3 regions of the Paenibacillus sp. OK076 genome follow, and region 1 is predicted to be linked to each of the others. Evidence: predicted binding sites of a transcription regulator. Region 1 holds the regulator's gene; each other region holds the start of a gene.
The links. Region 1 encodes Rex, which represses fermentation and respiration genes when NADH is low (regulators of the CRP and FNR family bind a similar motif). Its sites were predicted from a motif close to TTGTGAAATATTTCACAA; they were not measured.
Positions count from the first base shown of each region.

Region 1 (10,233 bases):
CAAACTTGATCCACACCATGACATCCTGGTTATCCTTATTTTTGCCGATCAGGGTCCAGTATATGTTGTCTCCGCCGTCTTTCTGCCCCCAGACATACTTACGCAACTCTTCGTGGGACGTAATCCCCAGCTGTTTCTGAGCCGCCTGTATGGCCAACGCCTCTTCCTTGCGCTGATCCTGGGTAACATAGACATAATAACGCTGAAGTCCAAACAGAATCAGAACCAGGAGCAGCAGCGAAATCCATATCCACTTCTTTTTTTTCTTCAAAAGCCGAACTTCCTTTCCCTATGACGCTGCTGTCCTTGTAATTAACGGGCCAGCAAACTGTCAAATGCCAGTTGAGACTCACGCAGAATGCGCTCTTCATCCATCGTAAGACATTCGCCATGTTTAACCACCTGATTACCATCCACCCACACATGCTCCACATCTTTGGCTGAAGCCGAGTAGACCGTATGGGAAATCAGGTCCGTATGCGGATAGAAATGGGCCTGCTCGATGTTCAACGCGATGAAGTCAGCCTTCATGCCAACTTGCAGAGCGCCTGTATTGTTCAGGAATATAGATTTGGCCCCATATGAAGTTCCAAGCAGAAGTGCTTCCCCTGCCGGCACTGCAGTAGGGTCACCGGACACCCCTTTGTGAATCAAGGCAGCCAGTCTCATTTCTTCAAACATGTCAAGATTGTTGTTACTTGCTGGTCCGTCTGTTCCCAGGGACACGGTTACGCCAGCTTTCAACAGATCAGGCACACGTGCAACACCCGAAGCCAATTTCAGGTTACTGCCTGGATTGTGGGACACTGCTACATCATGCTTTGCGAGAATCTCGATCTCTTCATCATTCAGATGTACCGCGTGTGCAACCAGAGAAGGACGGGAGAAAAATCCTAGCTTCTCCAGATGTGCGACTGGACGCAGTCCGTAATCAGCCACGTTCTGCTCCACTTCGCGAAGCGTTTCAGACATATGCGTATGCAAAGGCAGATTCAGGTCATGAGCAACCTGTACCAGCTTCTCTATGTAATCCGGAGGGCAAGTGTAAGGTGCGTGTGGAGAGATTACGGTTGTAATTCTTCCGTCTGCTTGTCCATTCCATTGACGAGCAAATGCGGCGGACTCTTCCAGCTTGCGCAGTTGTTCTTCTTCTGAGCAAAGTCCGATGACCCCACGTGCCAGAGCAGCCCGAACGCCGGATTGTTCCACCACTTTCGCAACCTGATCCATATGATCATACATATCCAGGAAAGCTGTTGTTCCACCTTTCAACATTTCAAGCACGGATAGGGATGTACCCCAATAAACGTCTTCAGACGTCATTTTGGCTTCCATCGGCCACATTTTCTCCTGCAACCATACTTGTAACGCCAGATCGTCTCCATGGCCTCTCAGAAGCGACATGGCCGCATGACCATGCGTATTGATCAGACCCGGCAAGAAGAACAGTCCTTTTCCGTCCACCTTTGTCAGACTTTCGTCTCCTTCCGGCAATGTCTCACCAATATGCACAATCTTGTCATTCTCTACAACCATAAAGCCTTGAACCACGTTCCAATTCGCGCCTTCACTCACGGCAAATTTGCCGTTGTGAATTACCCATCTATTTGTCGTCATCTTCCTCGTCGTCCTTTCCATTCTCCAAGTAATAAGCCAGGCTAAGCAGATCCGTCGTAAAATCAGCATGGTGAATGCGAATATGCGGCGGGGTCTTCAGGATGGTTGGCGCAAAGTTAAGAATTGCTTCGATTCCTGACTCAATTAGCTGATCCGCAACATTTTGGGCTTCTGTATCCGGAACCGTGATAATACCGATGCGTATGTTATCCTTTTTGACCGAATCCGTTAATTCATTCATCGGCTGCACCGTCAAACTGTTGATTTGACTCCCAATCTTCGGACCATAGGCATCAAATACAGCGACAATCTTCATGTTGTCTTTGAGGTAAGCATTGTAATTGGACAAGGCATGTCCCAAATTACCAGCTCCGACAAGAGCCACATTGATCTGCTGGTCTATTTTTAAAATATGGCGAATTTTCTCGATGAGATATGAAACGTCATACCCGATTCCTTTACGACCAAAGTCACCGAAGTAAGCCAAGTCTTTACGAATCTGGGCCGGATTCAAATCCAACCTCAGTCCAAGTTCTTGTGAAGAAACCGTATTGACTTCGCGCTGATGCAGTTCATTCAAATAACGCAAGTAAACAGGCAATCTGCGCACCACGGCTTCCGAAATTTTATCTGATTTCATTCAATTGCTCCCCCTTACCAAAGCCACGATAGATAGATGAAAGATGAGCACCCTGTCTAAAACGATGCAACATGATTTCTGAATTAAACAGGATGCTCCTTGTTATATAATGGATAATTGCTTTATTCGCCTTACTCGCATATCCATGAAACGAATACATGATATTACTCAATTTTACAGCCAATCAGTGGCGTCATGCAATAATGGAAGCTATAGAGCGTATCTGTTATTGTTGCTCTTCAGTGGGTCTCTCGAGCCATTCCGAAATGCGTGGAACCATCTGCTCAGTGAGCATGTGCTCCATTTTGGGACCAGGTAATGAGTATAAAAAGTACTTGCCATAATACGCTTCAATAACGCGTGTATCGTATACAATTACAATGCCTCTGTCTTTGCCTGTACGAACCAGTCTGCCAAATCCCTGTTTGAAGCGGATGACAGCTTGTGGTACGGACAGCTTCATAAACGGGTTTTTCTTCTGCTGCTGCAAGAGCTCGCTCTTCGCTTCGACCAATGGATGATTCGGTGGCTGGAATGGCAGTCTGACAATCGCAAGACAGGTCAGAGCCTCTCCTGGAATGTCCACCCCTTCCCAGAAGCTGCTTGTGCCAAGAAGCACCGTTGCTTTCGCATCTTGGAAGCGGCGTGTAAGCTTGGAACGGCTGCCACTGTCCACCCCTTGCCCCAGCAAAGATATATCATTGCCTGACAAAGCCTCCTTGAGCGGGTCATAGACCTGGCGCAGCATGCGGTAGGAGGTGAACAACACCATCATGCGTCCACGAGTCGCAATAGCCGTTTCCGCGAGCGAGTGTACGAGCATATCCACAAAGTGGGCATCGCCTACACTGCCCTTCACGCTTGGGAAATCACGCGGAATGACAAGCAAAGCCTGATCGCGATAATTGAACGGTGACGGCAGCATGGACGTCAACAGACGGTTATTCTCGGCAGCTTCCTGCAAGCCCAGCTGTTCGATCATGAATTGAAATGACTTGTCAACGGAGAGCGTAGCCGATGTAAGCACAACGCTTTTCTTTTTATCAAAGAACATATCCTTCAATTGGGCACTGACATCGACAGGAACAGCGTAGAGCTGCAGTGATTTACTGCGGAACTGGCCGCTGGCCTCCATCCAGTACACGGTGTTGGCATCATCCATCCGCATGAAGAAACGCAGGTTATCCTTGATCGTTGCCAAATCCTTCAGCAGACCTGAGATATCCGTAATCAGACTATCGGACTGATAATCGTCCTGATCTTCTTTCACTTCAAGCAGTAGCTTGTCGCCTTTACGAATCAAATCACCTAGAGTGACATAGATTTGGTTTTCAGCATCCTGCAATTCCTGCCATTTGGCTGGTTTTTGCGAAGGCTTCAGTCTAAGAGAAAATTGTCCTGTCTCCCCTGGAGAGGCATCGCTGCGTTCAGGCAGCAGGCCGAACAAGGTATCGCTTAGTCGATCCCACATCTCCTTGACTTCTACAGCAAGCGGGAACATCTGATCAATCATGGAGCCCCACTGTACCGAATTTTCATGTCCCGACAATTGAGAACGAAGCATCGGCAGTTGGCCATTACGGCTATCTTTAAACAGTCGGGTCAGTGTATGAACCAACGTAAAGTATTTCATATGAAGACCAAGGTGTTTACCTGCTACGTCCTCCAGATGATGTGCTTCATCGATGACGAGACTTTCGTAGGCCGGCAGCAGCTGATGTGCTGCTTTGACATCCGTAAATAATTTCGAGTGATTCGTAATGACGATATCGGACAGCCCGGCTTCATGTTTGGCACGATGATAGAAACATTTGCGGAACCAAGGACAGGAACGTCCAAGACAGGATTCAGACTCGCTCTGTACCGTCTCCCAGAAGTCTCCTCCGCGCCCGCTTAGATTCAGTTCCTCGTCGTCTCCAGTCTCCGTCTGGGTAAGCCAGACAATCATCTGAGCCGCTGTAAAATAATCCTCTTTCGGTGTAGCAAATTCACGTTTATTGATTTTATGCTCAAACTTACGCAGACACAGATAGTGCCCACGTCCTTTGAACACTGCTGCCTTGAACGGGAACGGAACCACTTGGGTCAGCATAGGAATATCCCGCTCTCTCAATTGCTCCTGCAGGTTGATGGTATGTGTGCTGACCATGACTTTCTGTTCCTGTTTCACACTTTCATAGATGGCAGGCAGCAAATAACCAAGTGATTTGCCTGTACCTGTCCCAGCTTCGATCAAGAGATGTTTCTCTTCATCCAAAGCTTGTCGTACACTGCTGAACATCTGAGTTTGCGCCTCACGCTCCTCATAATGGTCCAGCGTCTCCTTCAGGTTATCTCTAACCTGATCCATAAACTGCTCAAAACTTACGCCTTCCAGCGGATTACCTTCTCGCTCATCGCGTGGTGAGCCTATATCGGTCCAGTCACTCACGTTCAAGGCAAGCTGGCGGTAATACGTATGACCATCCAGATCCTGAATCGGCTCTGCTTCCTTCTCAGTACGCATTCCGTCGAAGAACCAACCCAAGTCACTGTCTTCCGGTGCAAACAGGTCACTCAGGCGCTGAATCGTGATCAGAGGCAATGCACGCAGCTCATCTAGACACTTCAGTAATACAAAAGCTGTGGCAAGTGCATCACTGTCTGCCTGATGAGGGCGGTCATGCTGAAATCCGAATTCTGAAGACACATAACCGAGTTGGTAAGAGCCCAGTGACGGGAACGAAATCTTCAGGAAATCAATCGTATCCAGAATCCGTCCGGTAAATGGCAAATAACCGCATCGATCAAGTGCATTTTGAAGAAAATGAAAATCAAAAGCAACATTGTGTCCAACAAGAACCACATCGTCAAGCAGCGGAACCATCTCCATCATCATCTCTTCCAATGAGGGAGCATCCGCCACATCTTCATCGGTAATACCGGTTAACCCCGTAATAAACGGGGGAATCGGTACACCTGGGTTCACATAAGAACTATATATTTGAGTTATGCTGTAGTCATGATCTATGATGGCAAGTCCGGCCTGTATTATCTCACCGTCGGACTGCGTGCCGGTTGTTTCGAAATCCAATACGGCAAATTTCATTGCAATGTACGGTCCCTTCCATTCCAGTCTATGTTACAGCATAGCAAAAAAAAGGGCATTTGAAAATTAACTGACAAAAAAGGCGGTGTCCCCGCCGCTATGCCAGAGGAGGGAACACCGTCTTTTTGCCGCCGAATAGCCTTTAATTTAAGGCAGTCAGCTGATTTGCATATTGCAATTTTCCGCTGTTTAAACGACAGGCTTCCATGTTATACAGCGGTTCGGTCAACGTGGGGTCATACTGAAGCGCCTGAGCAAATAGTGAACATGCACCTTCAGGGTTCGCAAGCTTGGCCTCGATACAGCCCAGGACGTTACACACCAGCCCCTTCAATCTCGGCGAACCATTCAGATGCATGATCCGCTGCAAGTGTATTCCTGCTTCCTCGGTTTGTTCCAGGTTAAGATGAGCAAGAGCCAGGTAAAAACGAGTTAATGCACTTTCTGGATAGTCGGTCACAACCCTGGAAAATTGCATAATCGCCTGCGGGTACATTTGCAGTTTGAAATATCCCTGACCGCGACTGAAACACTCCAGATGCAGTTCCGGCAGAGCGGTAACAGCTTCCTGTTCAGGTTCGAGGGTAGCGGGCTTATCCAGCTCCCTTTCCCTTACCTGGCTCATTTTTTCTTCAAACATCAGCCACTCATCAATCATCCCGTCACTCATCCGCTTCAGAAAATTCCACTTTTGCAGCAATTCCTGTTTGTTTAGGCCTTCAGCAGAAGGGTAGCGCTTGATAATTTCATCTAACATGTCGTTCATTTCTGCGAAAACATGCTGGAACATCGATGCATCCCCACCCTTGAAAAAATGGATTAGTGCAGTGACCTGTACTCATTTTTTGTAGAATGGGGCGATTTCATTCCCCTTACCAGTCGATTACATAATCGTCGCATGAACTTCTTGCTTCATCGTTTGCACAGGTTTATTCTGTCCATCCACAAATACAACGGTAGGCTTGTGATTATTTGCCTCTTCTTGAGACATCATCGCATAGGAAATGATAATGACGGTATCCCCAGGCTGTACCAGACGGGCCGCTGCTCCATTCAAGCAGATTACTCCACTTCCCCGTGGACCTGGAATGACATAGGTTTCCAAACGTGCGCCATTGTTGTTATTCACAATTTGCACTTTCTCATTTTCCATCAGATCGGAAGTTTCCATTAGATCTTCATCAATGGTAATGCTACCCACATAGTTGAGGTTTGCTTCCGTAACGGTTGCCCGGTGAATTTTGGATTTCATTAGTGTTCTAAACATGGGACAGTACCTCCGATTTTTGCAGCCTTATATTGTCAATCAATCTTGTTTTGCCGAATTTTACTGCAAGTGCGATCAACAAATCGTCACGACCATGAACTTTTTCCTGATCCGCAAGTGGCTCCAGACTTGGAAAAGCCTGAATTTCAGCATAATCAATCACAGCCATTGGTGAACGTTCAATGTTCTGACGCAATATGCCGCGGATATCCGCTGCCGTCAACGCCGTCCCCGCATCTACAGCTTCCTGTGCCTCACGTAACGCCTTGGACAGAACGAGAGCTTCCTGACGCTGTTCTGTACTGAGGTACACGTTGCGCGAACTAAGCGCCAATCCATCACTTTCACGAACGATAGGACAAGGTACAATCTCAACTGCCATGTTCAAATCGTTAACCATCTGCTGGATCACAGCTACCTGCTGTGCGTCCTTCATGCCAAAAAATGCACGCTGCGGTTGTACAATGTTAAACAGCTTCGACACGACCGTAGTCACTCCGTCAAAATGCCCTGGACGAGAAGCACCGCACAAGCGATCTGTTAAACGGGAAACCGATACGGTCGTTTGTGTAGGCTGTGGATACATCTCTTCAACAGAGGGAATAAATACGATATCCACCCCTTTTGCTCGTGCTGTTTCCACATCTCTGGCTTCATCCCTAGGGTAACTGTCAAAGTCTTCATTCGGACCAAATTGAATGGGATTTACGAATATGCTCAAAACCACGATATCACTCTGTTGTTTGGCCGCTTGCATCAAGCTTGCATGGCCATCATGAAGAAATCCCATCGTAGGCACAAGTCCTACAACGGACTCTCTGGACTGAATCGACTGACGTTTCAAGCTCAGTTCTTGTCTTAATTCTGCGATTGTCCGTATCACTTTCATGCGTTCGTCTCCACCTTTTCTTTGCGATGTCCATACAGTTGATCCAGAACGCCGTCAGCGGCGGTAAATATATGCTCTTCTGCCGGGAATGAGCGATCTTTGACTTCTTTCACATAGGACTCAATGCTATTACGAATTAATGTACCTACGTCTCCATACGATTTGACAAAGCGTTTTGGGGTGTATGGGGAAGCATACTGAACCACATCATGGAATACCAGTACCTGACCATCACACCCTCTACCTGCCCCAATACCAATCGTAGGAATAGACAGTTCTTCCGAGATTGCTCTAGCCACTTCTTCCGTAACCAGCTCTAGTACAATGCCGAAAGCTCCGGCTGCTTCAAGCGCCTTGGCTTCGTCCATCAGCCGTTTGGCATCTGCAGCATCCTTGCCCTGAATACGATAACCGCCAATTTGATTCACGGACTGTGGTGTAAGTCCGATATGTCCAAGTACAGGTACACCGGCTTGCACAACCGCTTTTACCGTATCCGCGATTTCGAGACCGCCCTCCATCTTGACTGCTTGTGCATGCCCCTCCTGCATCAGGCGACGAACACCTTTGAGCGTCTCATCCAGGCTGCCATGATACGTCATGAAGGGCATGTCAGCAACGATAAACGTATTTCCCGCACCACGTACCACAGAGCGTGTATGGTACACCATATCGTCGATCGTAACAGGCAAGGTGGAGTTATAACCCAATACCACGTTTCCCAGTGAATCACCAACCAGAATCAGATCGATACCCGCTTCCTCAGCCAATTGGGCTGTCGGATAATCGTAAGCTGTAATCATGCTAAGCGGCACGCCGTCCTGCTTATATTTTTTCATTTTCACAATATTCAACGCTGATTTGTTTGCCATTTTCGTCATGGCTCCTCTCATCTTTTCAATTTAAAAACAACAAAAAAACCTTTTAGTTTCCACTAAAAAGTCCCGAAAAGTCAAAAAAGAGTCACTTGCGATCGTCCCTTCTGTCTCGGTCCTCTTCGGCTCAGAGCAGAATCCAACAACTCACTTTATTACCATTGCTGCCTTGTCACTGCAACATTTTGAAGCAGAACAAAGCATACTACTGCCGGAGTGCAATTCGGTCTGCATTAGCCGATATCGCCTCACGAACACAGTATACCAAAGTTCTGCCCAAAGTTCACGTCTTATGTTCATTTTAACGGTGTAAATTCGACAAATTGTTTAATTTACCAATGAAACTTCACCGGAGTAAACCGATACACGCTCACCGTTTTTCTTCTCCAAAATCAATGCGCCAGAAGAATCAAGGCCTATGGCTGTACCTTCGATGATCCCCTGTGGATTAGCCACCTTAATTTCACGATTCATGGATACGGACAAAGCTTCCCAGAGCGAAGAGATCACATCGAACCCTTCCTTTTGATACAAAAAATACAAACGCTCCAATTCTGAGAGAATGGCCGCTGCAAGTTTGGTTCGGTCTACGGTTTGTCCCGTTTCCATCTTAAGTGAAGTTGCGATTGAACTCAGATCCTCAGGATAATCCTTAGGATCAAAGTTCACATCTACGCCTATGCCTGCGATACAGTAGCGTAATTCGTGGTCTTCAACAGTCGATTCAAGCAGAATCCCGCATACCTTGCGACCATCAATAAAAAGATCATTAGGCCATTTAATCCCGGCATCAGCACCTGTATATGACCGAATGGCACGACACACCGCCACACCCGTTAATAACGTAAGCTGTGGTGTATTTTGCAGTGCAAGCTCCGGACGCATTAGAACACTCATCCAGATGCCTCGTCCAGGTGGGGAGTACCATTTACGTCCAAAGCGACCTCGTCCACCCGTCTGTTCTTCTGCCAGAACCACTGCCCCTTCGCCCTGCCCCTGCTCAGCCATGTGCTGAACATCACCTTGGGTAGACAACGTGGAATTCAGAATGATCGCCTTCCGACCAAACACCGTCGTTTCCAGAGCCAGCTGAAGCGCTGTAGCATCGATACTGTCCGGTTTCGTCACCAAGCGATACCCTTTGCGAGATACTGCTTCAAACTCATAACCCATATCGCGCAGTTTGTTTACGTGCTTCCACACGGCCGTACGGCTAATGGAAAGGTTGCGACTGATCTCCTCACCAGACACAAACTCCCCTTCGGCATTCAGTAACATATGTAACAGTTCCTCATGCTTTGTCATCTGCAGCCACCCGCTTTACTTCGTTGGTCAGCATGTCATGCTGATTCGCTATATTTCCGATCGCAGTCTCTCTTAAGAGATGTTTCATCAATTGTCCCAGCCATGGTCCACCCTTACGTCCAAGCAGCTGCAGAACGTTCTCACCTGTAATTTGCAGATCTTTCAGTTCATGCACTTTCATAGATTGACTCCATGCAGCACCTCGGGATTGTATTATGTCGATCTGTTCTTCGTGCAGAACCTCTTGATCTCGCCAACCTGCTGGAAACAGTCGTTGAACGATGAGCCAGTCCTCTGTTGCCTGACGTCCGCAAGCTAGCACAGTCACGATCCATTCTGATCGTAGTGTCTCTTCATCCCTCAGCTCCTGTACGACAGTCTGAATTAACTGTTCGACCTGGAGAACTCCACTAATGCGGGAACGATCGTCATTAGAAAACGTCCATTTTCGAAGCAAAGCATCTGCTTCATCTCGGGTATAACGACCTGCAATCAGTATCATGGACCAGCGCAATAAAACGTTCTCTTCCATCAATTGTTCCATATTGCACA
Region 1 covers NZ_FOCH01000001.1:3,598,090-3,608,322, forward strand. The annotation lists gene BMY78_RS15880 (cell wall elongation regulator TseB-like domain-containing protein) at 1-271, opposite strand, end outside; gene BMY78_RS15885 (amidohydrolase) at 313-1,617, opposite strand; gene BMY78_RS15890 (redox-sensing transcriptional repressor Rex) at 1,604-2,257, opposite strand; gene dinG (ATP-dependent DNA helicase DinG) at 2,484-5,345, opposite strand; gene BMY78_RS15900 (tetratricopeptide repeat protein) at 5,488-6,135, opposite strand; gene panD (aspartate 1-decarboxylase) at 6,229-6,612, opposite strand; gene panC (pantoate--beta-alanine ligase) at 6,605-7,501, opposite strand; gene panB (3-methyl-2-oxobutanoate hydroxymethyltransferase) at 7,498-8,373, opposite strand; gene BMY78_RS15920 (biotin--[acetyl-CoA-carboxylase] ligase) at 8,704-9,681, opposite strand; gene BMY78_RS15925 (CCA tRNA nucleotidyltransferase) at 9,668-10,233, opposite strand, start outside.

Region 2 (10,233 bases), on a different contig from region 1:
GAGATCGGATAAACCTACTTGCGCAGCCACTCGCTGGATTTCTTCGTTTGTGGCATGCGGACGGCCGATCCGCAGATTGTTGGCTACCGTAGTATCGAATAGATGTGGACTTTGGTTCAGCACCGCAATGACATCCGTTATATTTTCACCCATCGTTTGTACCGGAAGATCATTGATGAATACATTCCCGGCGGATGGGAGTAACGCTCCCTGAATGAGCTTCATGAGGGTTGATTTCCCACCGCCGCTGCGACCGAGTACAGCCAAGCGTTTACCCTGAGGAAGATGTAGGGACACCTCCTGCACCGCATACGGAGCATCAGGCGTATAACGATAACTCACCTGATCGATCTGAATGTCGGCTCGCAGCCTGGGCGGAATGCGCAGGCGGATACGTCGGTCCGAAGCTTTTTCCTTACGTTCCAGAGAACCCCGCTGTTGTCCAGCTACCAAATTGCTGCCTGATACACCTAAGTTCATGTCCTCTTTGGCTCCAGCCGCTGCATTCGCTTCTTCGGTTCCAGACTGTTCTGGTTTAATCTCTCCACCTTCCAAGTTCTGCAAGCGTTCCAGCGATTCACGATACTGCGGGATATGCTCCACCGCATCTCCTACGGGCAGCAGCGCTTCCGTGAGTGGAAACAACACCAGCACAAATGCTGCAATCATAACCGCAGGCAGCTGTCCGGCAGAAGCCGCACTTCCCGCCCATAAGGTCACGGATACCACCATTAGTCCAATCACGCACTGCGCAACCAGATCACGCCAGCGCGTCCATTGCCGCAAGCGAAGTCGAATCATATCTGCCTGACCTTCAGCCTCATCCTGCCGACGCATAAATTCTTCAGCTCGTCCACTCGCTATCCAATCCCCGAGGCCAAGCACACCATCGGTCAGACGAGTGTACAACTTGGCATTTTCCCGCTTCAGCCGCACCCGCAACTTCCACGTCACTCGGAGGGAAATGACAGGAAGCACAGCAACCAGAAACAGCATATACAACCCCATCCACAGTGCAAATCTCAGATCAACGCTGCCAAAAGCGACAACAGCTCCACCGTACATCATGAGCGCTGTAACCGCCGGAAATACCGTACGCAGGTAAATATCCTGCAGTCGTTCTACGTCCTCTGCAAGAGCACCAAGTACGTCTCCTGTCTGCATACGAGAGCGCAGGAACAGTGCCTGCGGCTCCAAAATCCGATACAGCTTCACGCGCTGATCCGCGAGTATGCGCAAAACCGCATCATGTCCAGCCAGACGTTCGACATACCGGAATACGGCACGAAAAATCCCAAATGCACGAACACCCACGATCGGTACATATACCATCAAAATATTTTCAGGACGGAGCGCTGACTTGGAGATCAGAAACCCGGAGGTGAAGAGCAGCAATACGGCACATAGCGTAGCGCAAATCCCCAACGCAATGACTGCTATGAGTCTCCAGCGGTACTGTGCCACGTACGGAGTGATCCAGCTATTCTTTTGGCTCCCGCTCCGGGCTGTTTCTGTCTGCTCGTATCCGGCTTTCATCTTACACCGCCTCCATCTGGGCCTGAATCATCTGGTAATATACGCCTTGTCGGGCCAACAATTCTTCATGTGTTCCTGTCTCTGCAACCGTACCGCCATCCATCACGATAATCCGGTCCATATGCGGCATCCAATGCAGTCGATGTGTTGCCAGAAACACCAGCTTGCCCTCAAACAGTGGTAACATCGTCTGTTTCAATTCATACTCGGTCTCCACATCCAGATGCGCAGTCGGCTCATCCAGCAGCAGAATCGGGCGCGCACTAAGCAGAGCTCTCGCCAAAGCCACCCGCTGCTCCTGCCCGCCGCTGAGCTGCCTTCCCCCAGCCCCAATCGGCTCCTGCAACCCATTCGGCAAGGAGGAGGCAACCTTATGCAGACCTGCTGCGTGAATGGCATCAGCCACCTCCGCATCCGAAGCCTCGGGCATATAGAACCGAACATTATCCACCAGACTTCCACTGAAAATAGTTGGATGCTGCGGGATCGCCGCCGTTTGTTTTCTCCAATCTTCCATCATCTCTGGAGATAAGGGCTGACCGTTATATAAAATCTGACCCGAAGTAAGCTGCTGAAAACCTGCAAGTACATCAATCAGGGTTGATTTCCCTGCTCCGCTCGCTCCGATAATCCCTACTTTGCCCAGACCAGAAACCTGAAATGTCACATCGTTCAGCGAGCATGGCCCGTCTTCCTGATGTCGTACCTGTACGTTGGTAAGCGCCAGTCTACTCGTCGCCTCCCAAGAGGGTTTCGATGAGGAAGCAGCCATGCCACTTCGGGCATTTACCTCACGTAAAACCACCCGTATGGTGGATGCGGACACGTCACCTTGCCCAAAAGTAGGCTCAGGCGAAGAGAATTCTCCGTTCTTTTCTGACACACCATGTATAACAGCACTCGTGTATGCTTCCTTTTGCTTACGTTCGGCCAATTTACCTCGTTCAATCATCTGGCTGATCGCTTCCCCGGCCTCTTTGCCGTCCAGTGTGGCGTGGTAATCTGCGCCTACCATTCGTACAGGAAGGAAGTATTCCGGTGCGAGAATAAGTACGGTCAGCGCTGGTCCAAGCAGCATATGTCCTTCCGTCAGGCGCAGCCCCAAGCCAACCGCCACCGAAGCCACCGACAGCATGGTGAAGAAATCAAGTGCGAAGGAGGACAGAAAAGCCATACGCAACGTAGACATCGTGGCCTTGCGATAACGCTGACTGACCCGAATGATCGTTTCTCCATGCTTACCGCTTTGTCCCAGTGTTTTGAGTGTTTCCAGTCCATGCAGCGTATCCACAAAATGGTTGGCCAGCGCTTTGTACGACTTGAACTGTCCATCGATCTTGCGTTGTGCAGCCAGTCCCACCAAAATCATAAACACAATCAGGATCGGCAGCGTCAACGTCAAAATAACCCCGGACATCATATCCAGCTTGAAGACATAGAACAGAATAACGATTGGCGTGAACCCCATCCCTAGCATTCGGGGAATAAACAGTTCCAGATACGTCTTATACTTGGCTGTTCCTTCGCGTGCCAAGGTTACCAGGTGCCCTGTTCCTTCCGTTTTGGCAAAACGCGGCCCCAGCCGAAACCACTGCTCCACCATCTGTCTGCGCAGATCGTTTCCTGTCTTCTCCGCGTACCGCGAAGCGATGAGCTGCAACCAGAACGACAGGGCATAGCGGGCGGCAAAAGCGGCCAGGAACAACAGCAGTACCGAGTACTGCTCTGTTACGGGTGAACCTTCAAACAATGCCGTAATCGCCTGTGCCAGCCATTTGGCCTGCATGATAATCGTCATCGCCTGCAACAGTACCAGCGCTGAGGCCAGCGCAAGTACTGGCCGGATGCCCGGCAGCTTCAACAGCCCCCGTCCCATGTCAGTACTCCAGGTGATGGTGATCGTTCAGACGTTTGCGGAAAATGTAATAACTCCAGATCTGATAGCCGAGTACAAACGGAAGCAGCGTACAAGCCACAATCGTCATCACTTTGAGCGAATATGCACCGGATGAAGCATTATAGACTGTCAGGTCAAACGCCGAACCCATTGAACTCACCATGACCCTTGGGAACAGACCGATAAATACGGAGGCAAACGCGATTGCAATTACAGCTCCCGTCATGCCGAAGGCCCAGGCTTCTCGTTTCTGACGCACGAAGTAAGCCGCCAGACCCAATGAAGCAGCACCCAGAACAACCATAATCCAGAGAGCCCAGCCGCGTACGGCGAACACATCGGTCATGAAGTATGTCATCACAGCGTAGATCGCGAGGATCGCGGCGAGCGGCAGCATCAGTTTTTGGGCCAAATTCAGGGCACGTTCTCTAAGATCTCCCACGGTCCGCAAGGAAGCAAACAGCAGACCATGCACCAGACACAACAACGTCACGCTCAACCCACCTACCACCGTATACGGATTGACGATGTCCAGGAAGCCGGGACGAAGCTGCATCTGCGCATCAATAGGCAGGCCTTTCATCAAGGTAGCGAAAACAACGCCGAACAAGAATGGCAGTAACGCACTGGAGACTACAATGATGATGTCCCATGTTTTGCGCCAGCGTTCATGTCTCATTTTGCTGCGGAATTCAAAGGCAACTCCGCGTCCGATCAAGGCCAGCAGCACGACGACCAGCGGCAGATAAAACCCGCTAAACAGCGTGGCATACCAGTGCGGGAAGGCTGCAAACATTGCACCCCCTGCCGTAATCAGCCATACTTCATTGCCATCCCAGAACGGACCGATCGAGTTGATCAGGGTACGACGTTCACGATCCGTTTTGCCAATCATTGCAGTAGACATGCCCACACCAAAATCAAAACCTTCCAGAAAGAAAAAACCAACAAACAAGACGGCAATCAGCAAAAACCACAACTCACTTAGTGACAACAGAATAACCCCCATCCACGCCGAACGGATCGGCCGATTCATCATGCTCCTCCGGCTTTTCGACTGCATATGGCCCTGCCTTGATTTCACGAACGAACAGGTAGACCATCACAATGCCGAGAACCGTATACGCTGCTGTAAAAGCAATGGTGGAGAACAAAATCTGGCCTGCGCTTACGTTCGGGGATACCCCGGCTGAAGTTGTCATATAACCAAATACCGTCCACGGCTGCCTTCCCACCTCTGTCATAATCCAGCCCGACGTATTAGCGATAAACGGAAGGGAAATGGCAAACACCATCAGACGCATAAACCACTTGCCTGCTCCCTCCAATTTGCGGCGCATCGCCAGGAATGTACCGTATATCGCTAGCAAAATCATCAATCCGCCCGCAGCAATCATGATGCGGAAGCTCCAGAACGTCGTCCGTACCGGAGGAATGTAGTCTCCTGGACCATACGTCTGCTCATACTCCGCCTGCAATTCTTTCATGCCTTTGACACTGCCAGAGAACTTGCTATAGGACAGATAACTGAGCAATCCAGGGATTTTGATTTCTCTGGAATTCTCCTGTTTGTTCGGGTCGATAAAGGCTACCACGGTCCATGGTGCAGGGTCTTCCGTCGTCGTCCATGTTCCTTCACTGGCTGCCATTTTCATTGGCTGCGTCTCCACCAGATATTGCGCCTGGAAGTGACCCGAGAAGGCAACCCCCAGCGAGGAAACCAGGCCAATAATGATGGCAATGTTGAACGATTTGCGGAATATTTCCACATCCTGCTTCTTCATCAACTTGTAGGCACTAATCCCGGTTACGACGAATGCACCTGTCATCAGGGCACCAAAGATCGTATGCGGGAACTCTACCAGCAGTTGACCATTCGTAATCAGTGCAAAGAAATCATTCATCTCGGCGCGGCCATTATTAATCTCGAAGCCAACCGGATGCTGCATGAATGAGTTGGCTGCCAGAATCCAGAGCGCGGACAGGAATGTGCCGACAAATACAAGCCAGATACAGGCCAAGTGCACCTTTTTGGACAAACGATCCCATCCGAAAATCCAGAGTCCAATAAAGGTAGACTCCATAAAAAACGCCAATAAGGCTTCCACAGCCAGTGGCGCACCAAATACATCCCCGACAAAACGGGAGTACTCCGACCAGTTCATGCCGAACTGGAATTCTTGCAGAATGCCTGTGACTACACCAACGGCGAAGTTAATCAGGAACAGTTTGCCCCAGAATTTGGCCATCGTTTTGTAAACTTCCTTACCCTTCACTACGTACAACGTCTCCATAATCGCTACCAGCAGCACAAGACCGATGGACAGCGGCACAAAAAAGAAATGGAAAATCGTTGTGAGCGCATATTGGATACGCGATAACATAATCGGATCCATACCGTTACCCCTTCTTTCTGTTCATATCGCAGTTTTCGTATTTGGCATTGAAGCCCCTTCTTCCGTTTCTGTCAGCCAAACACGTATTGATGAACGTATTGTGCCAGATAGACTATTTTATACATGTGACAATTATCACAAACCCTGCCATGACAGCAAAAAAAAGTGACGATGGTCACACAATAGAAAAAATTAAACCTAATCTTTGGGCTTGCCAGCTTCGTCTATTCACGGAAGATGCTCATGTTTGGGACGGAACGCCCATATGTTAGTGTCAGGCATAAAATACGCTGGGCAAAATGGGCATTACATATTGAATCAATCGATTCATTGATATCATTCAAAGCAGCTCCAATCCGATATTCATCAGATAGTGCTGCTTCAATCCATGAACGGACAAAAATGCAAATCAAGTGAGGTGATTCATCGATGGAAGAGCTGTCTCCGATCCCGGACCCGGAGCCTCATCAAGGGGTAGATGCAGAACAGCCAAGTACGGACCTGCCTGCCTTTCGTTATATTCTTTTTCCCCGGAAGGGAGGATGGTCTGCTTTTCCTTATCCAGACATCGCTGCTCTGATGGTTGCGGAAGGACCTGTCTACTATGTCAGCAGTCTGGAGCGCTCCGAGGAAATGCCTGCGAATATCACCGTCATCACGCTTCCCGAAGCAGAACAATTGCTGCAGGAGCCCCATACGGTTGCTGTGGTTGCTCATCCCTACTGGCTTACCGCCACAGCCTCGCTCCATCCGGAGCTCTGTATTGTACTTCTTCCCGAGCCGGTTGGTGAAGAAGCCGAGTCCCCCTTATGGGAGAGCTGTATTTCAAGACTGGTCGGTATCGCCGATCTGGTGGGCACTACTTCAGAAACACGCTACATGAAGCTGGTATTCCAGGGTGTACGTGCCATCTGGCTGAATGGAGAGGATTCCTCCCCTGCTGGCGTCATGCAAAAGGATAACCTCGAAGTCCCTCTCCGGGACTATGAACTGCTATTCCTGCATGCGCTGCGACAGACCCTCTCGGGTGTTCAGGATACGGTCACCCAGCTGCAATGCAGTGTGCGGGCCGACTTCTATCGTCAGCTTCGTTCCAAAGCTGGAGCGCATGAGACGATTTCCTTTTTGCTGGCAGCCTATGAATATGTGCTAGAGGATTCCAGAGCGGCCGCTTCACTCAAGGAGGCCTTCTCCCACGCGGTATTAAACGGGCGCAATGATTGTGTAAGCTCCCACTATCGATTCCTCTCCGCGATTCATGCAAGGGCCGGGGAAATCGAGAACGCGCTGCAGGTGTATGGAATCAGCGCAGGTAACGAGCAGGAACGGCACCATTATGAACAACTCTGTCGCTGGCTGGAGGCCGGGGAGGAACAGCTTGTCCGGGCAGAACTGCTGCGTCTGAATGATGATTATGGAAACGCATTGCGCATTTTGGATGAACTCGGAGGCGAAACGGCACGGCATTGGAAATTTCGTATCTTTCAGGAGACTGGACGTGTGGAAGATGCATTAGATTTGGTGCATGCAGTGGATATTCAGGATAGCCCCAGCCGACAGGATTATCGGCAATTATCAGGTCTAGCTCTGGCTCTGGTCGGAGAACGTCACGGGGCGGTGAGACAATTTCTGGAGACGGCACTGGAGGATGAAGATGTTCTTGCGCGAATCGTCGAGATGGATCTGTTGGATCAAGCCGTCCAGCAATTGCTGGGGGAGGTGCCATGATGCTGGACCCGAAGAAGCGCAGACAACATGTGAATGGACCGATGGTGCATAAGGATATACGATCCGAAACAACTCATACTCTAACGGAAGCGCCGGAATCACCACACGCTGAGCCACTGGAAACTGGCGATAAGCATCTGGAAAATGCGCTGAGTCCGTTGGATATCCGAAGTGAAACCCATCAAAGATATAGCACAGAGCACCCAGGGAACCAGGATGCTGTAAAGCACAGAGATATAGGCCAATTCAGAGAGCCGTTTTCCGTTCGTCGCGTTCGTAAAAGTCAGGGCAATAAACTGACCGCCATGCTTCAGGTACGCAACGAGCGCGGGCGATATCTGGAGGAAGTGCTGGACGATTTAAGTGAATTTGTGGATGAGATCGTCATTGTGGACGATGCCAGCACAGATGGAACACCCGATATATGCAGAGCCTATCCAAAGGTTGTTCGTCTGGAAGTGCTGGAGAAGCCGTTATTTGCGGAGGAATGGCGATTACGTAACGCTCTATGGCAAGCAGCAGCAGGTACCTCGCCGGATTGGCTGCTATCGGTTGATGCTGATGAGCTATACAGCACAGATGCGAAGAAAGCGATACGCGCTCTGATTAACCAGGACCATGCGGACTGGATCGCTTTCCGTTTCTACGATATGTGGGGCGGACGAACCCACTATCGGGAGGATGACCTTTGGGGGCTTCACCGACGTCATACCGCTTCCCTGGTCCGATATATGCCGGGTTACCCTTACTTTTACCCGCAGCAAAATCATCATGTGCCTCGCCTTCCCTTGCCCTGCACTGTATTGCCCGGAATCAGCACGGAATTGAAAGTCCAGCATCTTGGCTGGGCAGGAAGTCTGGAGGATCGGGTTCGGAAATATTTGCGTTATAAACGAATTGATCCACACGGCGAGTGGGGCAGCCTGGAACACTATGAATCGATTCTTGATCCGGAGCCAAGGCTGATTCCGTGGAAGGAGGAGCAGTGAGATGGGCGTGGTCAGCATATTGACACACAGCTTCACCGACGGATATAACCGGGAATTCAGCCGGGTGTTCGGGGGCGGTCTGGAGCGTTACGTCCTGGATTTGTGCAGTGTAATCCGCGGATTGGGACACATCCCCGAGGTCCATCAGTTGTCCTATTTTGAAGCTTTTCAGACTCGTACGGAACAGATCGATGTATACGGGTATGCCTACGATATGAATGATGTGCCCGAAGCTTTTGCCCGAATGGCTGCCGCAGCGCGAGGGCCTGTGATCTATGCAAGCTGCCTGTGGCAGCCCATTGCCTACAAGCCGGGCAGCCTCGGCATCTGCCACGGGATTAACTGGGATCGTCCCGCGCTGCCGCTGGGGACCAAGCAGCAAGTCGCGGAGCATATTCAACTGGCACTGGATGGACTTGTACGCATCGTGTCGGTGGATTCACATTTTCAGACCTTTTGCCGTGCTGCTTGTACGTTTGCCGATCCAGGTCAGGTCGTGCTCATTCCCAATGCAGTGGATACCTCCTACTTCACACCTGCTCCGCCAAGGCGTACGTTCGAGCATGAACAGGAAGAAGAATGGCTGGCAGCATGGAAGAAAGATCTTGCAGGCCATGAAGAGCATGCTGAAGCTGCCATCTCGGGGTTGAATGCTGCGTCATCCGTGGGGGAAAGAAACGTTGGAAACGGCATGGTGCGGGCGGACAGATCCGAGGTGACAGTAATCGCTGAAGAACTGGACTCAGCAAATATTAGACAGGGGCTAGCTGGTCGGCAGCCAAATGATCTATCGGATGATTATTTGAAGGAGCAGGATGAAGATGTAACAACTGCGATTCAAGTGAGCCCTTCGCGTCCACTGCGTATTTTATATCCGCGTCGGATCAGCATGGAACGGGGCATTATTCCGATGATGCTGGCAGCTGACCGACTGCTTGGTGCCTTTCCCGATCTGGAGGTCGAATTTGCTGGAGAGCTGGTTGAAGGCAGCACGGTGGGCCGCTCCTTCCGGTATTGGCATCGCACGCACCCCCATGCAGATCGAATCAAACATCGCACGTATGATTTTCGGGATATCCGCGAGGCCTACCATCAGGCAGATATCGCCGTGATCCCGACCGTCTTCTCGGAAGGAACGTCCTACGCTTGTCTGGAGGCGATGAGCTGTGGGCTTCCGGTTGTTGCTTCCAATGTTGGCGGACTGAATGATTTGATTCAGGATGGCTTCAACGGACTGCTGGTGCCTCCAGGGGAAGAAGCGCTGACCGCCGCGCTGGTGCGTCTCGTTCAAGATAGAGCCGAACGGGAGCGGCTGGGTATCTATGCCCGCGAGACAGCGCTGTCCTACGACATATCCCACTGGCGGCGCAGGTGGAGTTCGGTATTGGAATCTTTTTTGGCAGAAGCAGGATTAAAGGAGGGAATTCGGGGATGAGGGATACGCCAAATGCAACGGATTTCATGGAATCAAGATACATTCGGGAGGGTGATCCCAAAACGGATACATTGGTTTTTCCACTGCATCCTGCGTGGTGGAGCCGTCCGTACGAGTACGAATGGGCACGCCAGTTTGCGCAGCAGGAGGACGTCGTACTCGACGCTGCCTGTGGTATATCCCATCCATTCAAATTTTGGCTGGCAGAGCACTGCCGGGAAGTTTATGCCTGTGATTGGGATGAGCGTATTT
Region 2 covers NZ_FOCH01000002.1:442,989-453,221, reverse strand. The annotation lists gene cydC (thiol reductant ABC exporter subunit CydC) at 1-1,536, opposite strand, end outside; gene cydD (thiol reductant ABC exporter subunit CydD) at 1,538-3,412, opposite strand; gene cydB (cytochrome d ubiquinol oxidase subunit II) at 3,414-4,430, opposite strand; gene BMY78_RS20825 (cytochrome ubiquinol oxidase subunit I) at 4,414-5,829, opposite strand; gene BMY78_RS20820 (hypothetical protein) at 6,259-7,557, shown strand; gene BMY78_RS20815 (glycosyltransferase) at 7,554-8,546, shown strand; gene BMY78_RS20810 (glycosyltransferase family 4 protein) at 8,548-9,981, shown strand; gene BMY78_RS20805 (class I SAM-dependent methyltransferase) at 9,978-10,233, shown strand, end outside.
Region 2: the regulator Rex is predicted to act here: its motif matches at 5,953-5,970, upstream of BMY78_RS20825 (cytochrome ubiquinol oxidase subunit I).

Region 3 (10,233 bases), 3.2 Mb from region 1:
ATCTGATGCATCTGGCGAATGCCATTTCCTATATCGAGGATCATTATCTGGAACCCCTGACCTTAGATGAGATTGCAGGGAAGTCGAATGTTTCTATAAGGCATCTGAACCGGATATTTCGATCCTACTATCAGATGACGCCCATTTCATATTTACAGAAGCTGCGTCTGGAAAAGGCATGTTATCTGTTAAAACAGGGGAACCTGTCCATTACCGAAATTTCTTATGAATGCGGGTTTAACGACAGTAATTATTTTACCCGGCAGTTCACAAAGGCGTATGGCATGTCTCCCAAAACGTACAGGCAGAATCATTAATATTGGAAACATCAAAACAGGGCCTCCTTATAGGGAGGTCCTGTCTGCTGTCTCAGGGAAAATTTAATAGTCCAATAGCCGTCCGTTGTCATGCCACTGACCGTACATTTTATTTTCCTTCGTGTTGGTTATGAATTTATCCAATCTGATCTGGAATAATGCTGGCTGATGTTTAACACTTTGAATCGTATCGATTGGAACGTTCAGTATTTCCATCGGGATGTAGTATACATCATTCGGAATTATTTAATAAAAGTTATAATTATTTCGATAATATTCCTTTACAGGAATATTCCTTATGGGGTATGCTTTGAATATCAGGAAGAAGAACATTTTGGTGAAGGAGATGAGATTCTACCTATACACATTAACTGAATGAGGTGAACAGCATGTCAGGACACAATCCGGGTATGGATATGGCCTTGCTGGGCGCTTTGGCTGAACCGAATCGTATGCATATCGTCGAATTATTACGTGATGGTCCTCTTACTGTGGGGGAAATTGCTGAACAGCTGGGATTACGTCAACCTCAAGCTTCGAAGCATTTGAAAGTGCTCAGTGATCATGGCATTTTGGATGTAAAGGCCGTGGCCAACCGCAGGATTTACAAGCTCCGTCCAGAACCTTTTCAAACATTGGATGAGTGGGTGCAGTCGTTTCAGAATATCATGGAAGACCGTTTTGACAATCTGGATCATTATTTGCGTGAACTGCAAAGTAAGAAAGACAAACCATAGGTATTCGCTAACTCATAAGGAGGAATGACAATGTTAAACAACGGAATGGCGTCGAGTGTGGAAAATGAAAAGGTACTTGTACTTGAGCGTGTATTTGACGCACCTCGTGAGCTTGTGTTCAGCATGTTCAAGGAAGCGGAACATCTTCAGCACTGGTGGGGACCGAGAGGGTGGGCCATTCCTGTCTGTAATGTGGATTTTCGACCAGGCGGTGTTTGGCATTACTGCATGAAATGTGAGGATAAGAACCAGGGAGATTTTTACGGTATGGAATCTTGGGGAAAAGGTGTGTATAAGGAAATTGTTGAGCCGGAACGGATTGTTTATATCGATTATTTCTCGGACGCCGAAGGCAACACAGATGAGAACCTGCCGACAACCGAAGTAACCATGCTATTCATTGATCTTGGGGGCAAGACAAAGATCGTTAATCGATCAGAGTATGTATCCGCAGAGGCATTGCAAACCGTCATGGATATGGGGATGTTGCAGGGAATTACGGAAACCTGGGACCGTTTGGCGGAACGTCTGAACGAAGTGAAGTAACAGAAAATGAAAACAGCCGTCCGTTTTTTAACTGGGCGGCTGTTTGTTGATTTTTGAGGTGTAACGCAGTTTATACTCAACTATTCCTCTTGCACATTATAAAGTACACGCGCAAGCAGGTTCTGCCCGTAATTGCCGAAATTTTTGCCAAAGATCGTCAATCCCCGTTTATTCACGGGTTCGTCCGTTACTGCAATCCGAAAGTGGATATCGCTTTTGTAATCAAGGCCAATCTGGTCCAGAGTAACATCGGAGATGCGGCATCCATCAATATAGCTGCCCTCTTGAGTGATGCGGATCAGCTTCAGCATCCCGTATTGATTCAGATGCGGCGGCCACCAGTCTGGATTGAACGTACCCCGGGTATTGCCAAAATCGCCTGGACTCGTCCAACAGCCAATCTCGATGCCGTTGACGTAGAAAAAAATATCCGAAGGGTAATTATCGCAAAAACCTGGCGCTTCTGAACCCAATTCCATGGATAACTGGATTTCGCTGAACGTCTGATTAGGCTTAAGGTAGTTGGGAATACGATACTCCAGATAACCTTCGGCCAGCCAAATCATCTCTGCATCAATACGGAGTGGGTCAGCAAAGTAGCGCGGATCATCGAACTCACCGACGATGCTGTCTCGGGTGGCGAGACCACATGTAGGAGCTGCCTGATAATCGCTATAATGACCTACCTGAATTTCAACCTCGTATCGGTTAAAAATCTCCTGTGAACGCAGGTCCACCATTAGTTTTTCCTCATTGAGATAACAAATCTTCTGAATTCCATGTTTGCCAACCGCAGTGTTGATCTCAATCAGGCCGCTTTCTTCCAATTTCTTAATATGCATTGTAATGGCGCCATTGCTGAGCCCCAGTTTGGTTGCGAGATCATTGAGGTTAAGACTCTGGTTCTTGGCAAGCAACTCAATAATCTGAATCCGGATTTCGGAACTGAGTGCTTTGAAAATATTAACGCCAGACATCAGATCTTTAATATAAATCATAGGTGGTTTTCCTTTCCACGTTCTGAACAAAGCCCTTCTGAGTTCCAGGCTTCTGTACATTTATATGGTTTGTTTTAGATAATTATAAATGATTACCCGATGGAAGGGAAGGGCAGAGAAAAGGAAGCCAAATCCCGTGTATACATAGCATAAATGAGCGTAATATTCATAAAATGTTGAATATTTACTTTAAAAAATAACTTGAATCATTTCATATATATTTGAAATATACCATTGAAATGTGATGTAACCGCTTTTATAATCCTAGTATACCTAAATTGATTTAATACTTCATGAACCAAATTAACTATTTGATCAGGAGAGGTGGAATTCGATTTGGAAAAGTTCAAAGGAATGACAAGATTCAGGAAGAAGCGTTGGGCATTACCTGCACTACTTGTACTTGTTTTGCTATTGGCGGGTCAGTCCCGGGCATTCGCGGCATTTTGGAATCTGAGCGGAGATATTGCCGTCCACGATCCATCCATCATCAAAGAAGGAAACTCATGGTATACCTTCTCAACAGGTCCTGGCATTCAGGTACTGAAATCGGATAACGGGTCATCATGGTATCGGGTTCCACAGATTTTCCTGAGTAAGCCATCCTGGTGGGCCTCTGCCGTTCCGGGACAGAGCGGTCTGGATGTATGGGCACCTGACGTTGAGCAGTACAACGGAAAAGTGTGGCTGTATTATTCCATCTCTACCTTTGGCTCCAACAGATCTGCGATCGGGCTTGCGTCTGCAACCAGCATTGGAGCAGGTCAGTGGAAGGATGAGGGATTAGTGCTTCAAACCACAACCGCCAACAATTATAACGCTATTGATCCGAATCTGGTCATCGATGCTTCAGGCAACCCGTGGCTAGCTTTCGGTTCTTTCTGGAGCGGTCTGAAGATTGTGAAACTCGACAAAAACACAATGAAACCGACCGGAAGCATATCCTCCATTGCGGCGCGTCCGAATAATGGTGGTGCCATTGAAGCTCCAAGTATTGTGTATCGGAATGGCTATTATTACTTGTTTGCCTCGATTGATTCTTGCTGCCAGGGCGTAAATAGCACGTACAAAATGGTCTATGGACGTTCAACGAGTATTACAGGTCCTTATGTGGACAAAAACGGTATGAGCATGTTGAATGGCGGCGGAACGATATTGGACTCGGGGAACGTCAAGTGGAAGGGACCCGGTGGTCAGGATGTGTATAACGGTAATGTGATTGCGCGCCACGCCTATGATGCTGATGATAATGGCAATCCAAAATTGCTAATCAACGACTTGCTATGGGATTCCAGCGGATGGCCAACATACTAATTTATTTTAAATAAATATAAAATGTTTTAATAAAGTATTGACTAAAGTGATCTGGGTTTGATAAATTTAACAACAGAAATCTTATTTCCAGCTACTTGAATACGGTTACAAATCCAGATCAGGAGGGGTTCAGATGGTAAAGAAAAAGAGTTTGGTTACGATAATGCTTCTTATGCTTGTAAGCGCAATCGTGTTTGCAGGCTGCGGTGGCAGCAGCGGTTCAAGCGGGGACAAGGAACTGACGTTTATGTTCCGGGGCGGAACAGATGAACAGAAGGCATATCAAGCCGTTGTTAAGAAATTCGAAGAAGAGCATCCAGGTGTCAAAGTCAAAATTATCGTAACAGCTGCGGATCAGTACGCAACCAAATTGAGAGCTGCTATTACAGGCAACAGCTTGCCAGACGTATTCTATTTTAACCCTGGCGATGTGAAAGCCTATGTGAACAGCAATGTGTTGATGAATCTGACACCTTACGTTGAAAATAATGCGGATGTAGATCTCGATAACATCTGGAAATATGGTGTGGATCTGTATCGCTATGATGGCAAAATGGCAGGTCAGGGCGATCTCTACGGCATGCCGAAAGATCTGGGTCCGTTTGCACTCGGTTATAACAAAACTTTATTTGAAAAAGAAGGCATTCCATTCCCTGACAAGGACAAGCCATATACATGGGATGAGTTCATTAAGGTAAATCAGCAAGCGACCAAGGATACGAATGGAGACGGCAAACCGGACGTATTTGGTACAGGCTTTAACGTACAGTGGGCCTTGCAAGCTTTTGTATGGAGCAATGGCGCCGACTGGCTGGATGAAACGAAAACAAAAGTGACCATTGATGATCCGAAATTCGCGGAAGCACTGCAATTCTTTGCGGACATGCAAAACAAATACAAAATCACGCCTTCCATTGAGGAAGCGCAAACATTGGATACGTACCAACGCTGGATGAAAGGGGAAATGGCTTTCTTCCCTGTAGGTCCATGGGATATGAGTACATTCGAGAAACTGCCTTTCGAGTATGACCTGCTGCCTTTCCCTGCGGGCTCTACCGGAAAATCCGCAACGTGGATCGGTTCACTCGGTATCGGTGTATCGGCCAAAACGAAATATCCAGAAGAAGCTGCAGCATTGGTTAATTACCTCACAGCTTCCAAAGAAGGCATGCAGCAGTTGGTGGATGCCAAAGTACAGATCCCGAATTTGCTCGATATGGCTGACGAATGGGCTAAGGATACATCTACAAAACCAGCCAACAAACAGGAATTCATTGATATCGTAGAAGATTATGGCCGTTCTCTTCCAGGGAACTACACGTACAACGCAGAATGGTATGACCTGTTCTTCACCGACATTCAACCGGTTCTGGATGGCAAGATTACAGCCGCAGAATATGTGAAGCAGCAGCAGCCCAAAATGCAAAAGCTGTTAGACAAAGCGGTAGAACAAGAGAAGAAATCTCAGAAATAAAACATTTAGCAACATGCTGAAATCATGTGAATGAAATAAGAATGAAGTTAGGTTCAGAGAGAAGCAGCCTAAGCCAAATGGATAGAGTAGTAGATTCCGTTTTTCAAAAAAAGGCGGTGCCAGCAGCCTGCTATCACGCTGCTGGCATCATTTTGAATTCCATACGGGTATGTTGCATGAATTGATCAAGCAAGCAGGCGTGTATCGATTCATGCAACATGCTGATATTAGAAACAGGGGTGAGCGCAGTGATTACAAAATCTAGTTTGTATCGCAAAGAGAGGCTGTACGGATATTTATTTATTTTGCCTCCGGTTCTTGGTTTGCTGATCTTTGTCCTGTTCCCTTTCCTATATTCCTTGTACGGTTCGTTTACGGATTGGGATGGCTTGGGACAGATGAACTTTATTGGTTTAGCCAATTTTAAGGATTTGCTCACGGATGATCTGTTTTACAAAGCGATGTTCAACACCTTTTATCTGATGCTGGGTATCCCGATTGGTTTGTTGCTTGCATTGCTGCTGGCGATGGGTCTGAATCGTAAAATTCCCGGCACAACGACGTTCCGTGTAATCTATTATATTCCGGTTATTTCTTCCCTCGCAGCGGTGTCCATCATGTGGAACTGGGCGTACAACGGGGATTACGGATTAGTGAACCAATTCCTGGATCTGTTCGGTATTGAAGGCCCTAACTGGCTCGCAAACAAAGATACAGTTAAACCGGCCCTGATTATTATGACGGTATGGAAAGGTCTAGGTTATACGATGTTATTGTATCTGGCTGCACTGCAAAGTGTGTCACGTACATATTACGAAGCAGCTGAGCTCGATGGAGCAAACGGGTTCCAGATTTTCCGCAACATCACCTGGCCGATGGTGAAGCCAGTTACCTTTTTCCTCGTTGTTACGAATATCATTGGTGGTTCCCAAATCTTCACCGAAATGAACATTATGACGCCTACCGGCGGTCCTGAATATTCATCTGCATCCATCGTCTTCTACATCTGGCAGAAAGCATTTAGCAACCTGCAAATGGGTTATGCCTCTGCGATGGCCATGATTCTTGGTATTTTCATTTTTGTCATTACCTTGGTGCAATTCAAAATGAACGAAAAATCAGCCTATGATGGGGATTAATGGTCTAGGAAAGGAGTGAACCGGAGATGTCTTACAGTCAAAAGAGGAAACTAACGAACTCTATCATTTTTATCGTGTTGGCACTTGGTGCTATTGCGATGATTGCACCACTGATCTGGATGTTGTCCACTTCCGTGAAGGAGAAGCAAGATGTGTTCGCACTTCCGCCTGTGTGGATACCTGAAGTGTTCCAATTCGGAAAGTATAAGGAAATCTGGGAAGCAGGTCCGCTACTCAGCGGGATCAAAAACAGCTTGATCGTGGCGATCAGTGTTACCGTTGTCGGGACGTTTACGTCGAGTATCGCTGCCTTTGCTTTTGCCAAATTAAGATTTCCGCATAAAAATAAATTGTTTCTAGCATTGCTCGCATCGATGATGATTCCGTATCCGACAGTCATGATTCCGCAGTTCATCATGTTCTCGAAGCTGGGCTGGGTGGACACACTGCTGCCGCTTATCGTTCCAGGATTATTTGGTAACGTCGTCATGATCTTCTTCCTGCGTCAATATCTGCTTAGTGTGCCTGATGCCATTATTGAAGCAGCGAAAATTGATGGCAGCTCTTATTTCCGACTGTACTCCAGCATTACGTTCCCGCTCATTAAACCGGCGATTGCCGCTCAGCTGATTCTCTGGTTCATGGGCATCTGGAACGATTATCTGGCACCGATTATTTATCTGAATTCACCTGAAAAACAGACCTTGCAGCTCGTTATTGCGAACTTTAATGCCACGTATGCGATCCAGACGGATTATCCGCTCATTATGGCAGCATCCATTGTTGCGCTGCTGCCGGTATTGATCATCTTCCTGATCTTCCAGAAACAGATTATTGAATCGGTAGCGATCTCTGGAGTGAAAGGATGAATCAGCGGAGAACATTCCGCGGGTGGACGAATTCAGGAAAAGGAGTTGTTGCTTCTATGTTGCTGCTGCTGTTGGTCGGAGCTACAGGCTGTTCTGGAGATGGCGCAGGGGAATCGGTGTCCACGCCGGTCTTTCCTAAGGCTCCCCAAGATACTCAATTGTATGACACCTCCATTCTGGATGACGAATCCCGTTGGACGGTGAACAATGCGCATGATCCAGCTATTATCAAAACAGATCAGGGATACTACGTCTATTCCACAGACGTCCGTGTCGCAGGGGAAGCGAAACCCGGAGTCATGGTACGCAAATCGGATGATCTGATCAACTGGTCATGGGTAGGTCAGGCTTTGCCGGGCATTCCGAAGGAAGCGCTTGATTGGACAGGGGCGGTAAATCTATGGGCACCGGATGTGATTCAGGTTGGTGACACTTACCGGATGTACTATTCGGCTTCGACCTTTGGCAGTACGCGTTCGGCTATTGGTTTGCAAACATCCTCGTCCCCGGAGGGTCCTTGGACAGATGAAGGGTTGGTTGTTAAGACATCCGAGAATGAAAAGGATAAGTTAAATGCCATTGATGCCAATCCGGTATTGGATGCCGAAGGCAATTCATGGATGGTCTACGGTTCCTTTTTCGATGGGATATACATTGCACCTCTCGATCCGGCAACCGGAAAGTTCAAGGAAGAGGGGTATGGTATTCGCATTGCCGCCCGTGATCGTGCTACAGAAGAAGGTGCGGTGGAGGGTCCATATATAGTGTATAACCCGGAGTTCAAAAAGTATTATCTATTCGTCTCGTATGATTCCTTATTCGAAGATTATAACGTGCGTGTAGCCCGCGCTGATTCGATTACTGGCCCCTACACGGACGTAAATGGCATGAACATGCTGGATACGGAGCATCTGCCTCAATATGAAGTCGGAACCAAAATTCTGGGTGGCTATCGCTTCACCGAAGGTGAAGGCTGGGTTGCACCAGGACATAACTCGGTCCTTAAGGATGGCGACGATTATTATATCGTGCATCATGCGAGAGGTGAGACGGATAAAAACTGGCCGTATCTGCATGTACGTAAAATGCTGTGGACCAAGGACGGCTGGCCTGTGGTGTCACCAGAACGTTATGCAGGTGAATACGCACAGGACATACCGAAGTCGATGATCGCCGGGGAGTGGGAAGGACTGGCTGTTGACCCGTCGGTGGACGGACAGGTGCAGGCGGTGCCTTACACCTTGCAAGCCAATGGCCAATTGAAAAGCGAAAACGGTTCAGGCAAATGGACGTTTGACGGCAAACAAACACTGACACTGGAGTGGAAAGAAAGCCCGTGGGGCGGAGCTTCCACAGAAGAGCTCAAGCTGCTCCCGTCCTGGGACTGGGAGCGAAGCCAGCCTGCGCTCGTGGTCACTGGTCTGAACGACCGCGGCATTGCCGTCTGGGGCAAGCAGATCAGCGCAGCGGAGAAGTAAAGAGCCTTAGATATGGCTCGAACTAGGGCGGAGTCGACCGAGCGCGGTTAGAGCGAGGCTGTTGCTTTTGAGGTGCACCAGCAGTGAAGGGGGAGGAAGGAGCCGAAGGAGCGACTTTGGCATCCGATTTCAACCGCCAAGAGCGGTGGGAAAAAGAAATCGGAGGACAAGAGAGCGACAAGGCCCTGCCACCTCCGGAGCGTCCGCGGTGTACCAAGGGCTGGCCGAAAAAATATGGCCAGCGATGCACTTAGTGGGGAGAGTCGACCAAGCGAAGCAGTCGACCCCATAGAGACAGAGCCACACCGACGGCTCGGAGTTTGGATTTGGTTCAGCGAGCGCGGTTAGAGCGAGGCTGTTGCTTTTGAGGTGCACCAGTAGTGAAGGGGGAGGAAGGAGCCGAAGGAGCGACTTTGGCATCCGATTTCAACCGCCAAGAGCGGTGGGAAAAAGAAATCGGAGGACAAGAGAGCGACAAGGCCCTGCCACCCCCGAAGCGCCCGCGGTGCACCAGCAATAGGTTTTATGTTTACCGCACAAGGTTACAAATCTTAACTCCGAGCCATACACACACATTTGAAAGGGGAGCATTCCCATGACTGATTCCATTACATTTACCAATCCCATTCTGGAGCAGCGTGCTGATCCGTGGGTGTACCGTCACACAGATGGCTACTATTATTTCTCTGCTTCCGTGCCAGCCTTTGACCGGATTGAGATTCGGCGTGCACAAACCTTGGAAGAGTTGCGAGATGCTGAGCCGGTAACGGCTTGGCACAAACATGAGACAGGACCGATGAGTGCCAACATTTGGGCACCTGAGATTCATTTTATCGATGGAAAATGGTATATACATTACGCTGCAGCCCATACCAGCGAAACCAATGAGGGCCTTTTCGACCACCGCATGTATGTGCTGGAGAACGACTCGCCCAACCCGCTCGAAGGCGCGTGGGTAGAGAAGGGACAGATTCGGACGCGTTGGGAGACATTTGCCTTGGATGCAACAACGTTTGAACACAAAGGGATCCGTTATTTGGTCTGGGCGCAAAAGGACCCGGACATTCCGGGCAACTCCAACCTGTACATTTCCGAAATGGAAAATCCATGGACGCTGCGTGGGGAGCAGGTCATGATTTCTACGCCGGAATATGATTGGGAGATCATCGGCTTCAAGGTAAATGAAGGGGCAGCAGTGCTGCATCGCAATGGGCGGATCTTCATTGGTTACTCGGCGAGTGCGACCGACTATAATTATTGTATGGGGTTGCTCACTGCGGATGAAGACGCCGATTTGCTTGATCCAGCGAGCTGGGTGAAATCGCCTAAGCCGGTATTCCAAACGTGTGAAGAGAATGGTC
Region 3 covers NZ_FOCH01000001.1:411,788-422,020, forward strand. The annotation lists gene BMY78_RS01730 (helix-turn-helix domain-containing protein) at 1-317, shown strand, start outside; partial or broken gene BMY78_RS33130 (thymidylate synthase) at 381-518, opposite strand; gene BMY78_RS01740 (ArsR/SmtB family transcription factor) at 707-1,054, shown strand; gene BMY78_RS01745 (SRPBCC domain-containing protein) at 1,085-1,600, shown strand; gene BMY78_RS01750 (ArsR/SmtB family transcription factor) at 1,681-2,598, opposite strand; gene BMY78_RS01755 (arabinan endo-1,5-alpha-L-arabinosidase AbnA) at 2,953-3,912, shown strand; gene BMY78_RS01760 (ABC transporter substrate-binding protein) at 4,046-5,386, shown strand; gene BMY78_RS01765 (carbohydrate ABC transporter permease) at 5,635-6,525, shown strand; gene BMY78_RS01770 (carbohydrate ABC transporter permease) at 6,552-7,394, shown strand; gene BMY78_RS01775 (arabinan endo-1,5-alpha-L-arabinosidase) at 7,451-8,872, shown strand; gene BMY78_RS01780 (glycoside hydrolase family 43 protein) at 9,468-10,233, shown strand, end outside.
Region 3: the regulator Rex is predicted to act here: its motif matches at 2,798-2,815, upstream of BMY78_RS01755 (arabinan endo-1,5-alpha-L-arabinosidase AbnA).